Regions from separate parts of the Desulfovibrio sp. TomC genome, predicted to be linked through region 2. Evidence: predicted binding sites of a transcription regulator. Region 2 holds the regulator's gene; the other holds the start of a gene.

Region 1 (7,127 bases), on a different contig from region 2:
CGCCCTGCCGCTCGGGGCCTTTGACCTCAACCTCGAGTACATAAACCGCTTCCCCCAGGCCACCAGCCGCTACGTCCTGTCTTTTGGCCACTATCTGGCCGATCTGGCCGGCAACTGGCCGCGCTTTGACCCGGCCTGGATCGCCATGGGCCTCCTGGCCGGGGGGCTGACCGCTGTCTGCCTGCGCCGGGCCGAGGCCACCTTTCGGCCACGTTTCCTCGCCGTGGTCCTGGCCGTGTACGCCGTCGTCTGCCCCAATCTGCTGATCGCCCTGTCGCCCAAATATCAGGAACCGGCCGCCGGGGGATTGGCCTGGTATGTCACCTCGAATTTTTCCTTCTACGCCGTGGCCGTGCTCCTGGCCCTTGGCCTGCTGGCCGCCGCCGGCCGGCTGCCCGGGCGGCTGCGGCCGGCGGCCGCGACGCTTCTTGGCCTGTGCGTCGGCCTGACCGTCTTTGTAAACGCCTCGGTCAACGCCTCGGTGCGCGAAAGCAAGATCGCCGCGGCCGGACGCTGGCGCGTGGCCGAACTGGCCGCCCGCAGCCCGGCCCTGGAGGCGGTTCCGGACGGGGCCATCCTGGTGGCCCCGGACCTGTTTGCCGCCGTCAACGTGGAACTGACCGCCCCGGACTACTGGAGCGCCTATTTCGCCCACCGCACCGGGCGGACCTTGACCGTGCTCCCCGGCCTCCCCCCGACAGCCGGCCTGATCAGGCCGGCCGAACCGCCGGTCTATGTCTTGCGCCGCCTGTCCGCCCCGACCGCGACCGTGACCAGTCTGGCCCTGGGCCGGGTGTCGCGCCTCGGTCCGCCGGCCGCCGATCCCTACGCCAAAACCCCGGACGCGCCCCAGCTTCTGGCCGACGACGTCCTGGTGGTGGTGGACGGGGCCAACCAGCTCCTCGACATTTTCTATCGCGACGCCGCCGGCTGGCAGGTCGCGCCAGCCAGGGTGGGCGGACGGCTGGGTTCGTCCCAGACCCGTCTGGCCGGAGACGGCATCGCCCTGTCCTCCCTGGCCCTGCTGCCGGCCCGGACCATTGAAACCGGGGCCGTCTCGCCCCTGGAGCTGCGCTTTGGCCAGGGTTTTTCCGCCCCGGAGCGCGCGATCACGGGCGATGTGGTCTGGGCTGGTCAGACGGCCCAGGCGTCCCTGGACAATGCCGGCCCGCTACCGGTCCGGGTGCGTCTGGCCGGTTCGGTCGTGGCCATGTCCCCGGTGCGTGTCCGGGTGAGCGCACCCGGGTTGGAAACCGTGCTCGACTGCACCGCCCGATCCACGCCCCTGACCCTGGAGCTGACCCTGCCCCCGGGGCGCAGCCGGCTGACGTTTGCCGCCGAGGGCGATACCGGCACAGCGGACAAACGCTTCGGCCTGCTCGGGCTGACCCTGCGCGCCGCACCCTGATACCTGGGAACACCGGCTCCACGGTTGCTGGAACGTCGCTCCGGCACTCCACGCCGGCTGGACCAAAGCCGCCCCGACCATGGATATAATCCTGACATATCAAGTTGTTAAAAAAATGGCCCGCCCTGGCACGGCTCCTGCTTATTGAAAGGCAAGAGACGCACAGGGAACCAAAACAACTTTACATACCAGGAGAACCGCCATGTTGACCGCCATCACCAATTTCATCCGCGACGAAGAAGGGGCCACGGCAGTTGAATACGGGCTTATGGCCGCTCTGATCGCCGCCGTCATCATCACCGCCGTCACCGCCGTCGGCACCAGCCTGTCCAAGCTGTTCGATGGAATCTCCACCTCCCTGACGGCCGCTGCCTCCTAAGTGCACTTGGCTTCGCGAAGCAAAAAGGCCGTCCCCGGCTACCGGGGACGGCCTTTTCCTTTGGAACGCGCCGCTTCTCCCGAGTTTCTCCCCCGTCCCCAAGAGCCGGCCATAGCCGGCAGCACCCACCCCACCCGCCCACGGCCGGGCAGCCGCAGCCGAGCCGCCCACAGCCGGGCTGGCAGGTCCGAGAAGGACCATACCAGGCCAACCGCTGCGCCTGGCCTGTCCTTTGGGCTCCATTTCTCGGGGAGCGGCTCAGGCCCGTTCCATCAATCCTGGAGCGAAAAGCCCGTCAGAATTATTATCCCTTGTATTTAAAGCATGTTAAGATGACCATCCAGATTGGCACAGCCTGTGCTTTCTCTTGGTTCAGAGACGCACGCAGGGAACCAAAGCAACTTTACATACCAGGAGAACCGCCATGTGACCGCCATCACCAATTTCATCCGCGACGAAGAAGGGGCCACGGCAGTTGAATACGGGCTTATGGCCGCTCTGATCGCCGCCGTCATCATCACCGCCGTCACCGCCGTCGGCACCAGCCTGTCCAAGCTGTTCGATGGAATCTCCACGTCCCTGACGGCCGCTGCCTCCTAAGCGCACTCGGCTTCGCGAAGCGAAAAGTCCGTCCCCGGCTACCGGGGACGGACTTTTCCTTTGGAACGCAGCCGTTTCACCCGAGTCCCCCTTCCCTTCCCAACAGCCGGCCATGGACGGCAGCCCCCAACCGTGTCCCCTCCCCGGCGGACAGCCCGGCCAAGCTGTCCGAGCCGCTGTCCCGGCGGCCTCGTCCGAGGAGGACCATACCAGGCCAACCGCTGCGCCTGGCCTGTCCTTTGGGCTCCATTTCTCGGGGAGCGGCCCAGGCCCGTTCCATCAATCCTGGAGCGAGAAGCCCGTCAAAATTATTATTCCATGTATTTAAAGCATGTTAAGACAACCATCCAGGTTGGCACAGCCTGTGCTTTCTCTTGATTCAGAGACGCACAGGGAACCAAAGCAACTTTACATACCAGGAGAACCGCCATGCTGACCGCCATCACCAATTTCATCCGCGACGAAGAAGGGGCCACGGCAGTTGAATACGGGCTTATGGCCGCTCTGATCGCCGCCGTCATCATCACCGCCGTCACCGCCGTCGGCACCAGCCTGTCCAAGCTGTTCGATGGAATCTCCACGTCCCTGACGGCCGCTGCCTCCTAAGCGCACTCGGCTTCGCGAAGCGAAAAGTCCGTCCCCGGCAGCGGGGACGGACTTTTGTTATGGAGCGTACGCCTCTTCGCGTCACCTCCCCCGGCCGGTCTAATTCCTGGAAATCGCCCCGGCATATTCCACTGTTTCTGGATTACCGCCTCAGGACGACCTGTATTCCGCCGGTTATCAAGGCGGTTACCAATTCCATTGCTTTGGCATGGCCTGTGCTATCGTCTCCCCAAAACCCTTCGGGGAGCACGTGCCCTTTCCGGTCGGGAGAAACGCCATGCCGCCAGCCATCACCAGGTTTATCCGGGACGAGACCGGGGCCACCGCAGTTGAATACGGACTCATGGTCGCTTTGATCTCCACGGCCATCCTCGTCGTCGTCACCGCCATCGGCGTCTCCATGGCCACGATCTACCAGCGCATCGCCGATACGATCAGCCCCTAACACCGGGACGTTGGCCCTTTCGCAGAGACAAACAACCGGCAACACGTCGGCATTCCGCGGCTTCCCCAAACAACGCACCCATTCCCCAAGAACTGCACCGGGCGAACGGCCGCTCCAGACAAAACGCCGTCCCCCTCAACGGGAGACGGCCTTTTCGTTTGCCGGGAAAGGCCCCTTTTGGCATTCTGGGTTCAAAGGAGCCTGACTTTGAACGCCAACACCCACCTCCGCATCAATCCCGACCTGTGCGGCCGCCCCATATCCCTGGCCCCGGGGCAGGCCGTGGCGCGGCTGACCGCCACGACGGCCATGGCCGCCGACGACCGGGGCCTGGTCCACGGCGGCTTTGTCTTCGGCCTGGCCGACTATGCCGCCATGCTGGCGGTCAATGATCCCCTCGTGGTGCTCGGCGCGGCCGACATCCGGTTCACCGCCCCGGCGATTGTCGGCGATGAGCTTGAGGCCGAGGCCACGGTGCGGGAGACCGCCGGCAAAAAGCGTCTGGTGGATGTCGTGGTGCGCCGGGAAGCCGAAACCGTGCTGACCGGCAGTTTCACCTGTTTTGTCCCGGCTGCCCACGTCCTTAGCCGCTGAGAACCCTCCAAGGAGCCCGCATGAGCTTTACCGTTCACACCCCTTCCCCCGCGACCGAAGAGCCGCAGTTCGACTGCATGTTCTGCGACAAGCCGGCCCTTGTCTCCTCCGAGGCGGCCCGGACCGAAACCAGCCGGACGGTGGAGGTCTTTTGCCGTCACTGCGGCGCCAGAAAGACCGTGGCCACGCAAAAAAACAGCGACAACACCCAATGGGAACTGGCGGACTGATCCCGGCTCCCGCCCAAGGCGACCGGCCCCGGCCCAACACCCGGCAGCTGAGGGCATACCTCCCGGACGGTTCCCGGTCTGGAAAGAAGGGGGCAAAAAAAAGCGGGGCGTCGCCCCGTCCTTGCGGCCCCGGACCCTGCGGGAATCCTGGCAGGGAGACGCGCCCGGCGTTCCAGGCCAAGGCCCCCTGTGCCGCCGCCTTCCATTCCCACGGACTGCAGGGACCGGTCTCCCAAAGGCCCGCCTCCAGCCCTCAATAACGAAGTCCGGATGCCCCGCCCGCACTCGGCGCATCCGGACCCGTGTGGGATTGGGGACGCTGTTACTGGCCGTCCAACAGCAGGGCAGGGCCGGCGATCGACGAGGCCATGGCCGGCAACGTCATGTTCACGTTGCCGAGAACGCCGCCCCCGGACGTGGCAATGCCGACAGCCTGGGCACAGGTCGACACCCCGGTCGTACCGTTCCAATACTGGTCCAGAAACCGCTGGCTGGTGGCGGCAGCCTTCGTGCCGACATAGACGCTGCCGGCCGGCAGTCCATACATCGAATAGGTGCCGTCATACAGGGACAAGCCTGTGGCGAGGTATGCACCGTCTGCGCAGGCGCTTGCAGCCTTGGCCCAAACAGAAATACAACCCAGCCCGACGTTGCCGGTCTTGGTGAGCCTGCCGCGAATGATCTCGCCATGGGGCATCGTCAGGTTGACGCCGCTGGCGGGCGTTGCGGCCGCTACGGGCACGGCCTGGGCAGCGGAGCAGGAGCCGGAGCCTGTTCCCCCGTTATACCAGGTTATGGCCTGGTCGCTGCGACGTAGAGCCGGACTCGTTGTCACGTAGGCCGTGCCGACCGGCACGCCGCGCAGGGTGTACGTTCCATCCAGATAGCTGATGGCGGATGCGCCAAACGAAAGAGCCGTTGTGGGACAGGCCTGATCGGTTGCCGTGACAATGACGCCGTACAGAGGCTTGTTGTCGGAACCAAGCACGGTGCCGGCAATGGTTCCGCCCACGGGCAACGGCACATCAATCCCGGAAACCGTCTGCCCGGCAACAACAGGGATGACCAGGGAGTCCTGGCTCGTGGCCGCCGCCCCGGTCGCGCTCTTCCACATGGGGACATAGGTCCCGCCGCTCCCGTACACATGGGCCTTGCCCGTCGGTATCCCGACAAGGGTGTAGACGCCGTTTGCGTCGGTGGTGGCTGTCGCGGCCTGGGCCATGGAGCAATCCGTTTCCACTGCGGCCATGACCCCCATCCCAGACAGGCCGTTCAGGTTGCTGTCTGTGATCTTCCCGGTAATGGTCCCGCCCTGGGCCAGCTGCATATTGATGCCCGAAACAGTGGTCGACGGCGAGACCGTCAGGGGCCGGGCATTGGCCGGGCCGAACACGCCACCTGAACCATTCCACCAGGCAGGCACCGCATTGATGCCGGACGAGGCGCTGTTGGCTTCGATAAACACCTGCCCGGGGACACCAGAGAGGGTATAGACGCCACTGGGATTGGTGGTCGTTGAGGTGAAGCTGCTAATGGAATTCACGGGGGCCTCGGCATAGGCCCGGATGCTCATACCAGACAAGGGTGAGCCGTTGTGGTCGACTATGGCGCCGGTCACGGTGCCGCCAGCTTCAAGGACAAAGTCCACGCCGCCAACCGGAGTCGCCGTGGTCACGGAAACGCCTGTGGCCCGGTAGCGGTTCAGGTCGCCCACGCCGCCATCCCACCATTTGCGCACGAAGTTCTGGGAATTGGCCGTGCCGTTGGCATAGAGCAGGGCATAGCCCAAGGGCACGCCGCTGATCGTATAGGTGCCATTGGAGGCTGTAGTGGCCTGATTGATATAGTAGCCCTGAGCGTCGTAGGCCTGGACGGCAATACCACTCAAGGGGTTGGCAGAAACACCATTGACAGTACCGGAAATAGATCCGCCGAGCTGCATGGAGAAATTTGTTCCAGACACTGTTGAGCCGGAACTTACAGCCACAGGCACGGCACTGGAGCAATTAAAATTCCCGGTTGCATCATCTCCCCACAGGGGGATGTATATCCGAGTATTGTAATAATATGCTCTAATAAAATAGCTTTCATTCCCTGGAACAACCAACGAATACTCACCAGATTGATTCGTGTATGCGCTAGCGACGTTATTTGTCTGACCACACGGCGATCCAGTGAATGCATAAACGCTCATATTTGCCAAAGCACTGCCATTAGGCGCCTTGACCGTCCCGGTAATTTTACCGCCAAGGCTAAGCGAGAACTCAATGCTGGACGTCTGGTTGACAGACACTCCAATACCAAGAGCGCCACTACAGTTCGTAGTGCCACTTCCCGCGTTCCACCAGGGCAGGATATAGGACAAGCTGGAATCGTTCGTCCACGGTTTGGCATACACGGTCCCCGGAGGCACGCCATACGCCGTCAGCTCGTTGCTGCCTTGCGTGGCCGGATAACTCGGCAGATTCTGGGTATTGCAGGCAGCTCCGGGATAGAGCAGCAGTCCCAAATTATTAACTGCTGCTCCGGCTGTGTCCTTGAACGTAGCCTTGACTGTCCCGCCGGCCAACAGTTGCATATTGATGTTTGTGGCCGGAGTGCTGCTGACCACTGTCACGGCGACGGAGTCATTGTAGTTGGTGCTTCCGGATACACCGTCCCAATACATCCACTGATAGTTCTTCTCGGCAGTGGCCCCGGACGACTGAATGTAGACAGTTCCTTCCGGAACGCCCGTCATCGTAAAGCTGCCATCCGAGTTTGTCAGCACTGAAGCGATGGGATTACCCCCACCCATTTGTTTCGATGCGTAGGCAGTGACAGAATAACCCGCGATTGGGTTATTTCCAACGTCCATCAAGTGAC
Region 2 (7,127 bases):
ATCGGCAACAGGCAGAAACACGATCTCAATCCCCGAGGGAATGGCCAGGGACATGATTTCCTGGCGCAGATGATCAGCGGCCAGCTCATCGTTGACCACCACAATCATGCGGGCATGGGTGAACGGCAGCCAGGTTTCGATAATCTGGCCGTGCACGAGGCGGTTATCAACGCGCACGAATGCCACGGCTAGCCCTCGGCCACCTTTTTGCGAAGCACTTCGCCGGCCACGACAATGCCCTGGCAACCGGCCTGTTTGGCCTCAACCGCCAGCGCTTCCAGGGGCTTGGTCCGCGAGCCGAGGATTTTGATCAGCATGGGCAGGTTGACGCCGGTGAGCACTTCCAACCGGCCCGTCCCCAGGAGCGACAGGCTCATATTGGTGGGGGTCCCGCCGAACATGTCGGTGAGGATGAGCACCCCGCCGCCCTGCTCGGTTTCCTTGATGGCGGCCTTCAGCGCTGTCAGCGTCTCGTCCACGGCTTTGGTCAGATCAACGCTGACGGCTTGGCAGAACTCCTGGGGACCCAGAATAAATTCCGCAGCGGCAATGAGCCGCGAACCATAGTCGGTGTGGGTGACGACCACCACGCCCACCGGCGCGTCCGTTCGGGACTGGGCATTCATAAGCAAACATCCCTGAGCATAACGCCCCAACTAGAGGACCCGGTCATCCGGCAACGGCCACGGCGCTGCCTGCGCCCCCTTGGCCGTTCTCCAGACCACGACCAGCCTTCCTGGTCAGTACCCCGCGACAAAACACGCCGTTTCAGGTGAGAATCCGCCCCGGCCCGGCTGACGGACACCGGGAACGTGACGAAAAACGTCCTGGACCGCCCCGCTACCCGCGCTCGATGTGTCGATGTTCCAAAGAAATATTGTAGCCAGCCTTGGACAACGTGTCAAAGACGGACTCGGCCACGGCCACAGAACGATGCCGGCCGCCGGTGCAGCCAAAGGCCAGGGTCAGACGGTAGCGCCCCTCCTTGCCGTAAAGCGGCAGCAGGTAGTGCAGGAATTCGGTGAGGCGGCGCAAAAACTCCCGGCCCGGGTCTTCGGCCAGCACATAATCGCGAACGGCAGCCTCCTTGCCGGTATGCTCCCGCAATGCCTTGTCGAAATACGGGTTGGGCAAAAAGCGCAGATCAAAGACCATATCCGCTTCGGAGGGGGGGCCATATTTGAAGCCGAAGCTCATGACATGGACCTTGAGCGTGCCGGCGGTGGGCCGGATAGAGGCCCATTTTTCCTGCAATTTGCGACGCAGATCGTGGATGGTGAAATGGGTGGTGTCGAGCACCATGTCGGCGGCGTCACGAAGCGGGCGCATCCGCTCGCGTTCCTCAAATACCGCCTGTTCAAGTCCCCGTTCGGCGCTTTCCAGGGGATGGGGCCGCCGGGTGGTGGCGTAGCGGCGGATGATTTCGCCGGTATCAGCTTCAAAAAAGATAATTTGGGGGGCGACGTCCTTGACCTTGATCTGGGCCAGGGTCGCGCCCCAGTCCGTATCGAGATCTGCCTGGCGCACGTCCATGCCAAGGGCCAGCCCCTTGTAGCGCTGGCCGCCCTTCTCGTCGAACAGGTTCATGAGCTTGGGCACGAGGCTGACGGGCAGGCCGTCCACGCAAAAAAAACCCAGGTCCTCAAAGACCCGCAGGGCCGTTGACTTGCCGGAACCGGACAAGCCAGTCAAAATGACGATGATGAGGTCCCTGGCTGCATTTTCCATGGCGTCCTCTCCCCGGCCCGAGGCTTTAACAGATTCCCCGCGCGGCTGTGTGACAACAACCGCGCGGGGAGATGATTTCTGGCGGACCTAGGCGGCGGTGAGCACCTGCCACAAGGCGGCGTCGTTTTCGGCGTCCAGAAAGGCGCGCCGGAAGGTCTCGTCGGAAAGCAGCCGGGAGATGTGGGCCAGGATGCGCAAATGCAGACCCGCAACATGTTCAGGCGCCAGCACCAGGAAAAAGATGCGGCAGGGCTTGAAGTCCAGCGCATCGAAGCTGACGCCGGCAAGGCTTCTTCCAACGACGATGACGATGCGTTCGAGGCTCTCCATCTTGCCGTGGGGGATGGCCACCCCGTCGCCGATGCCCGTGGTGCCCAGATTTTCGCGGTCAAGCAGCACCTGATGGGCGCGTTTGGCGTCAAACTCGGGCCAGTGCGCCTTGATCGGGGCCACCAATTCCGCCAGCACCTCGGACTTGGACTCCGACGCAAGCTCCCCGATCACGAAATCGGGCTGGAGATAGTCCTCTAACCGCATTTAGACGCCCGTTCCAGGATCGATGAGGCCGAAGTCGCCGTTGCGCAGTCGGTAGATGACATTGGGCCGTTCGCTTTCGGAATTGATAAACACCAGGAACTCGTACTTGAGCGCCTCAAGCTGCATGGCGGCCTCTTCAACGGCCATGGGCTTGGGCTCGTACTTGTCCGTCTCGATGATGGTGGGGATGCGGCCGCCCTCGCTGTCCTCACTGATGCTGATGACGTCCATGCGGACCTGCTCGATGGTCTGGCGACGGCGGTCCTTCTGCTTTTCCCGGAATTTCTTGGCCTGGGCCTCAATTTTGTCGAGAATCAGGTCAATGGTGGAGTACATGTCCTCGGACACTTCGTGGGCCGAGATGTGCATGTTGTCGGCCTGGAAGATCACGTCGGCCATCTGGCGGGTCTTTTCCACAGCCAGATTGACCTGCAACTCCGAAGAGTCCACGGCCGTGGTGTATTTGGCAAGTTTTTCAAAACGCTTGCGGGCATAGTCCCGCAAGTGATCGGATGGTTCAAAATTTTTGAAATTAAAGGTGATGTTCATGTTATCCTCCGGGATGGCGTGGTGTGGGGCCGGGAAAACCCGGTCCGAAGCATCAGAAAACCGCCTTGCGTTTCGACGATGACTCGATGCCCATGGCCGTTCGGTATTTGGCCACGGTTCGCCGGGCGATGTTGATTTGCAGCTCGTCTTTGAGCATATCGGCGATAGCCTCGTCGCTGATGGGCTTTTTGGCGTTCTCGCCGGAAATAATGCGCTTGATCATGGCCTTGACCGACTCCGAACCAACCGTGGTGCCGTCGTCGAGCTCCAGCGAACTGTTAAAGAAGAACTTGAGCTCAAAAATGCCATGGGGCGTGGCCACGTACTTGTTGGAGGTGATGCGGCTGACCGTGGACTCGTGCATGCTGATGTCGTCGGCCACGTCCTTGAGAATGAGCGGCCGAAGCTTGGTCACGCCGTCCTCGAAAAAGCCGCGCTGAAATTTGACCAGGCTCTCAAGCACCTTATACAGTGTTCGCTGGCGCTGATACAGGCTTTTCATGAGCCACATAGCCGAGCGCATCTTGTCTTGCAGGTAGTCCTTATCCTTGTCTTTATTCGGGTTCGTGCCGTCGAGATAGGTCGTGTTGAGCCCCAGGCGGGGCATCCCTTCCTCGTTGAGCACGATAACGAAATCATCCCCGTATTTATACACGAAGGCGTCAGGACTGACGTAGATCGGGTCCCCGGAACCGTAGCTGGCCCCGGGCATGGGATCAAGGGTCTGGATCATCTCCAGGTATTCCTTGAGTTTTTCCATGGTCAGATGAAATTTTTTGCAAAGCGGCTTGTAGCGCTTCTTTTCCAGGTCCTCAAGATGCTCGCGCACCAGTTCAATGAGGATGGTATCTTCGTAGCCGCAGACCTCGATCTGGATCAGCAGACACTCGCTGGGCGTGCGGGCGGCCACGCCCACGGGATCAAGGCGCTGGAGGCGATGGAGCACCGCTTCCACCATGGCCGGTTCGGCCCCGGCCATCCCGGCCAGCTCTTCCACCGTGGCCTGCAGATAGCCCGAGGAGTCCAGGCTGCCGATGATGGCTTCCCCGACTTCCACTTCCTTGGGGGTAAAATTGGACAGATGCATCTGCCAGCCCAGATGCCCGTCCAGGGACGGCTTGGAGGCCAGCCGGGCGTCATAGGCCATGCCCTCTTCGGGAATTTCGGAATCGCGGGACTGAGACTGGCGGCCGGTGCTGGCAAAATCACCAAGGTAGTCATCCCACTCGGCGTTTTTGAGCAGCTCCTTCTCCATGGCTGCGTCCGTGGAATTGCCGGTCGGCCCGAGGTTGTCTTCGGCCATGACCCGTTCAGTTGGCCGGTCGTCCTCGACGGTCTCCTCCAGCATTGGATTTTCCAACAGCTCCTGCTGCACGCTCTCAAGCAGCTCCAACCGGGAAAGTTGAAGGAGTTTGATGGCTTGTTGCAGCTGGGGGGTCATCACCAGCTGTTGGGAAAGCTTGAGCTGCTGCCGCAGTTCCAGGGCCATGCTTACCGCCGTGCGCGTGAGTCGTTTGCGTCCAAGGGTTCTACTCGGTTTGGACGGCGGCCCACAGCCAGCCCGCCCAACAAAAACCATGCCACAATTGCGACCTCGTGGCAATCGGCACAAGCGGCCCTAGTCGAGGAACCACTCATAGGCAGCCCCGAGTTGCCCCTTGGCTGCCAGGATAAACCGCACAGCCTCGCGGACCGCCCCGTGCCCCCCACCCCGGCGCGAGACCCACAGGGCCAGCTCCAGGATCTCCGGTTGGGCATCGGCCACGGTCATGGGCAACCCGACCAGCCCCATGGGGCCGGCGTCCACCCAATCATCGCCCAGATAGGCGGTCTGTTCTGGCGAAACACCCTGGCGTTCCAGAATACCCCGCAGCACGCCCATCTTGCGGTGATGGCCCGGGTGGTACTCGGCAATGCCCAGATCGGCCATGCGCGCGGCCACGGCCGGACTGTCCAGGCCGCTTATGACCGCAACAGCCAGTCCGACAGCCTGGGCCGCCATGAGGCCCAGGCTGTCATGGACATGAAACCGTTTGGTCACCTCGCCACGAGCATCGACATAGATGCCGCCGTCGGTCATGACGCCGTCGACATCAAGAACCAGCAACGCCACTTCCCTGGCCCGGCTGGCGGCCAGATTCGCATCCTCAGGCATACAAAACCTCCAACGGCCGGAGCACACTTCCTCCCCGACCCAAACGCCGCTCCTGACAGACAAGACCCCAATGCCCAGACGCAGCCGGCATGTCCCGCCCAACGGGGCGATCATAGCCAAAAAACACCGAAATGACCAGCAGATAGAGGTGTTTTTCCTGCTCTCATGGCAACGGGACAAGGAGCACGCCTTGGGCCTTGGCCGCCCTGGTCTCTTCCCTGGCCCCAGGACACCGCGCATAGCCAACGAGCCCGGCAGGCCAGACGGGCCCCAGTTACAACGAAGCCGTCCGGGAGAAAGTCGCTTCCCCCGGACGGCCGTCAGACGTGCCTCGCGTGAGCAGGCTAGGCTTTCTTGCAGCGTTTGGCCGCAGTCACAAATTCCCGGAACAGCGGATGCGGGCGCATGGGGCTGCTCTTGAATTCCGGATGGAACTGGCAGCCCAAAAACCAGGGATGTTCCGGCAACTCGACCATTTCCACCAGTTCGCCGTCAGGCGACAGTCCGCTCAGGACCAGTCCACCCTCCTCGAAGGCGGCGGCGTAGGCCTTGTTGAATTCGAAACGATGGCGATGGCGTTCGGAAATTTCGCCGGTTCCGTAGGCAGCGGCGGCCCGGGTGTCCGGGGCAACGACGCAGGGATAGGCACCCAGGCGCATGGTGCCGCCCTTGTCGCTGGAGGGATCGCGATGTTCGATGGTCTGGGTGCGGAAGTCATACCACTCGCGCATGAGGTAGATGACCGGGTGCGGCGTGGTCAGGTCGAACTCCTCGGAGTTGGCCCCGGCCAGCCCGAGCACGTTTCTGGCATATTCGATGACCGCGCACTGCATCCCCAGGCAAATGCCGAAGAACGGCACGCCCTTGGTGCGGGCATATTCGATGGCCGCGATCTTGCCCTCAACCCCGCGCGACCCGAAGCCGCCCGGGACCAGGATGCCGTCGATGCCAGCCAGGGTGGCGGCCACGTTTTCCCGGGTCAGTTCTTCGGAATTGACATAGACAAAGCGGACCGACACCCCGGCGTGGATGCCGCCGTGGACCAGGGATTCGTGCAGGCTCTTGTAAGCTTCCTTGAGATCGACATACTTGCCGACAATGGCAATCGACACCGTGCCGGAGGGATGCTCCAGACGGTCCATGAGGTCGTGCCACGGCTCCAGTTCGGCGTTTTTGGCCGGCAGGCGCAGCAAAATGGCGATTTTCTGGTCTACGCCCTCGCCATACAGACGAAGGGGCAGCTCATAAATGTTTTTGACGTCCACGGCCGTGAACACGGCATCGGCGTCCACATCGCAAAAAAGCGCGATCTTCTGTTTGATGTCCTTGGCCAGGTCCACTTCGCTGCGGCAGATGATGATGTCGGGCTGGATGCCGATGGAGCGCAGTTCTTTGACGCTGTGCTGGGTGGGCTTGGTTTTGACCTCGCCGGCCATGCGCAGATAGGGAACCAGGGTCAGGTGGATATAAAGGGCGTTTTCCTTGCCAAGCTCCATGCGCAACTGGCGGATGGCCTCCAGAAACGGCTGGCCCTCAATATCGCCGACTGTGCCGCCAATCTCGATAATGGCCACGTCCTCATCCCGGGCCACGCCCAGGATGGAGCGCTTGATCTCGTCGGTAATGTGGGGGATCACCTGGACCGTGCCGCCCAGATAATCGCCCCGGCGCTCTTTCTGGATGACGCTGAAATAGATGCGTCCGGAGGTAAAATTGTTGTTCTGGCTCATGGGAACGCCGAGATAGCGTTCGTAATGGCCAAGGTCGAGGTCGGTTTCGGCCCCGTCGTCGGTCACGTACACCTCGCCGTGCTGGAACGGATTCATGGTGCCGGGATCGACGTTGATGTAGGGATCGAGTTTCTGGATGGTGACCTTGAGTCCCCGGGCCTGGAGCAGCGCACCGATGGAAGCGGCGGCGAGTCCTTTGCCCAGAGAGGACAGCACCCCTCCCGTCACGAAAATAAACTTGGTCTTCATTGCTGATGCCGTCCTTGTTGTACTGGGGGCCGCCCCGGCGACCCCGGCGGTTTGCGGCCGGAAACCACACCTTTGGCACGGCTCCGGTTGACGCGGCCGGGGCGGCCCCGTATGTTCCGCTGCGCAAGGTACGCTTTCGATCCTAATTTTTCAAGGAACCCTTTGGGAGGATTTCCCCA

What was found. Region 2 encodes sigma-54, which starts transcription at its own class of promoters, with help from an activator protein. Its sites were predicted from a motif close to CTGGCACGGNNNNTGCTT; they were not measured.
Region 1: a site for sigma-54 is predicted at 2,133-2,150, ahead of NY78_RS24650 (Flp family type IVb pilin). Genes of this name have one in related genera too.

Annotation. Positions count from the first base shown of each region.
Region 1 covers NZ_JSEH01000008.1:88,292-95,418, forward strand. The annotation lists gene NY78_RS09420 (hypothetical protein) at 1-1,408, shown strand, start outside; gene NY78_RS09425 (Flp family type IVb pilin) at 1,611-1,787, shown strand; gene NY78_RS24650 (Flp family type IVb pilin) at 2,214-2,387, shown strand; gene NY78_RS09435 (Flp family type IVb pilin) at 2,817-2,993, shown strand; gene NY78_RS23665 (Flp family type IVb pilin) at 3,271-3,438, shown strand; gene NY78_RS09440 (PaaI family thioesterase) at 3,646-4,032, shown strand; gene NY78_RS09445 (hypothetical protein) at 4,053-4,262, shown strand; gene NY78_RS23670 (carboxypeptidase-like regulatory domain-containing protein) at 4,585-7,127, opposite strand, start outside.
Region 2 covers NZ_JSEH01000001.1:291,861-298,987, forward strand. The annotation lists gene NY78_RS01390 (PTS sugar transporter subunit IIB) at 1-186, opposite strand, end outside; gene NY78_RS01395 (PTS sugar transporter subunit IIA) at 189-626, opposite strand; gene rapZ (RNase adapter RapZ) at 841-1,728, opposite strand; gene NY78_RS01405 (PTS sugar transporter subunit IIA) at 1,816-2,265, opposite strand; gene hpf (ribosome hibernation-promoting factor, HPF/YfiA family) at 2,266-2,814, opposite strand; gene rpoN (RNA polymerase factor sigma-54) at 2,867-4,303, opposite strand; gene NY78_RS01420 (KdsC family phosphatase) at 4,433-4,969, opposite strand; gene NY78_RS01425 (CTP synthase) at 5,314-6,948, opposite strand.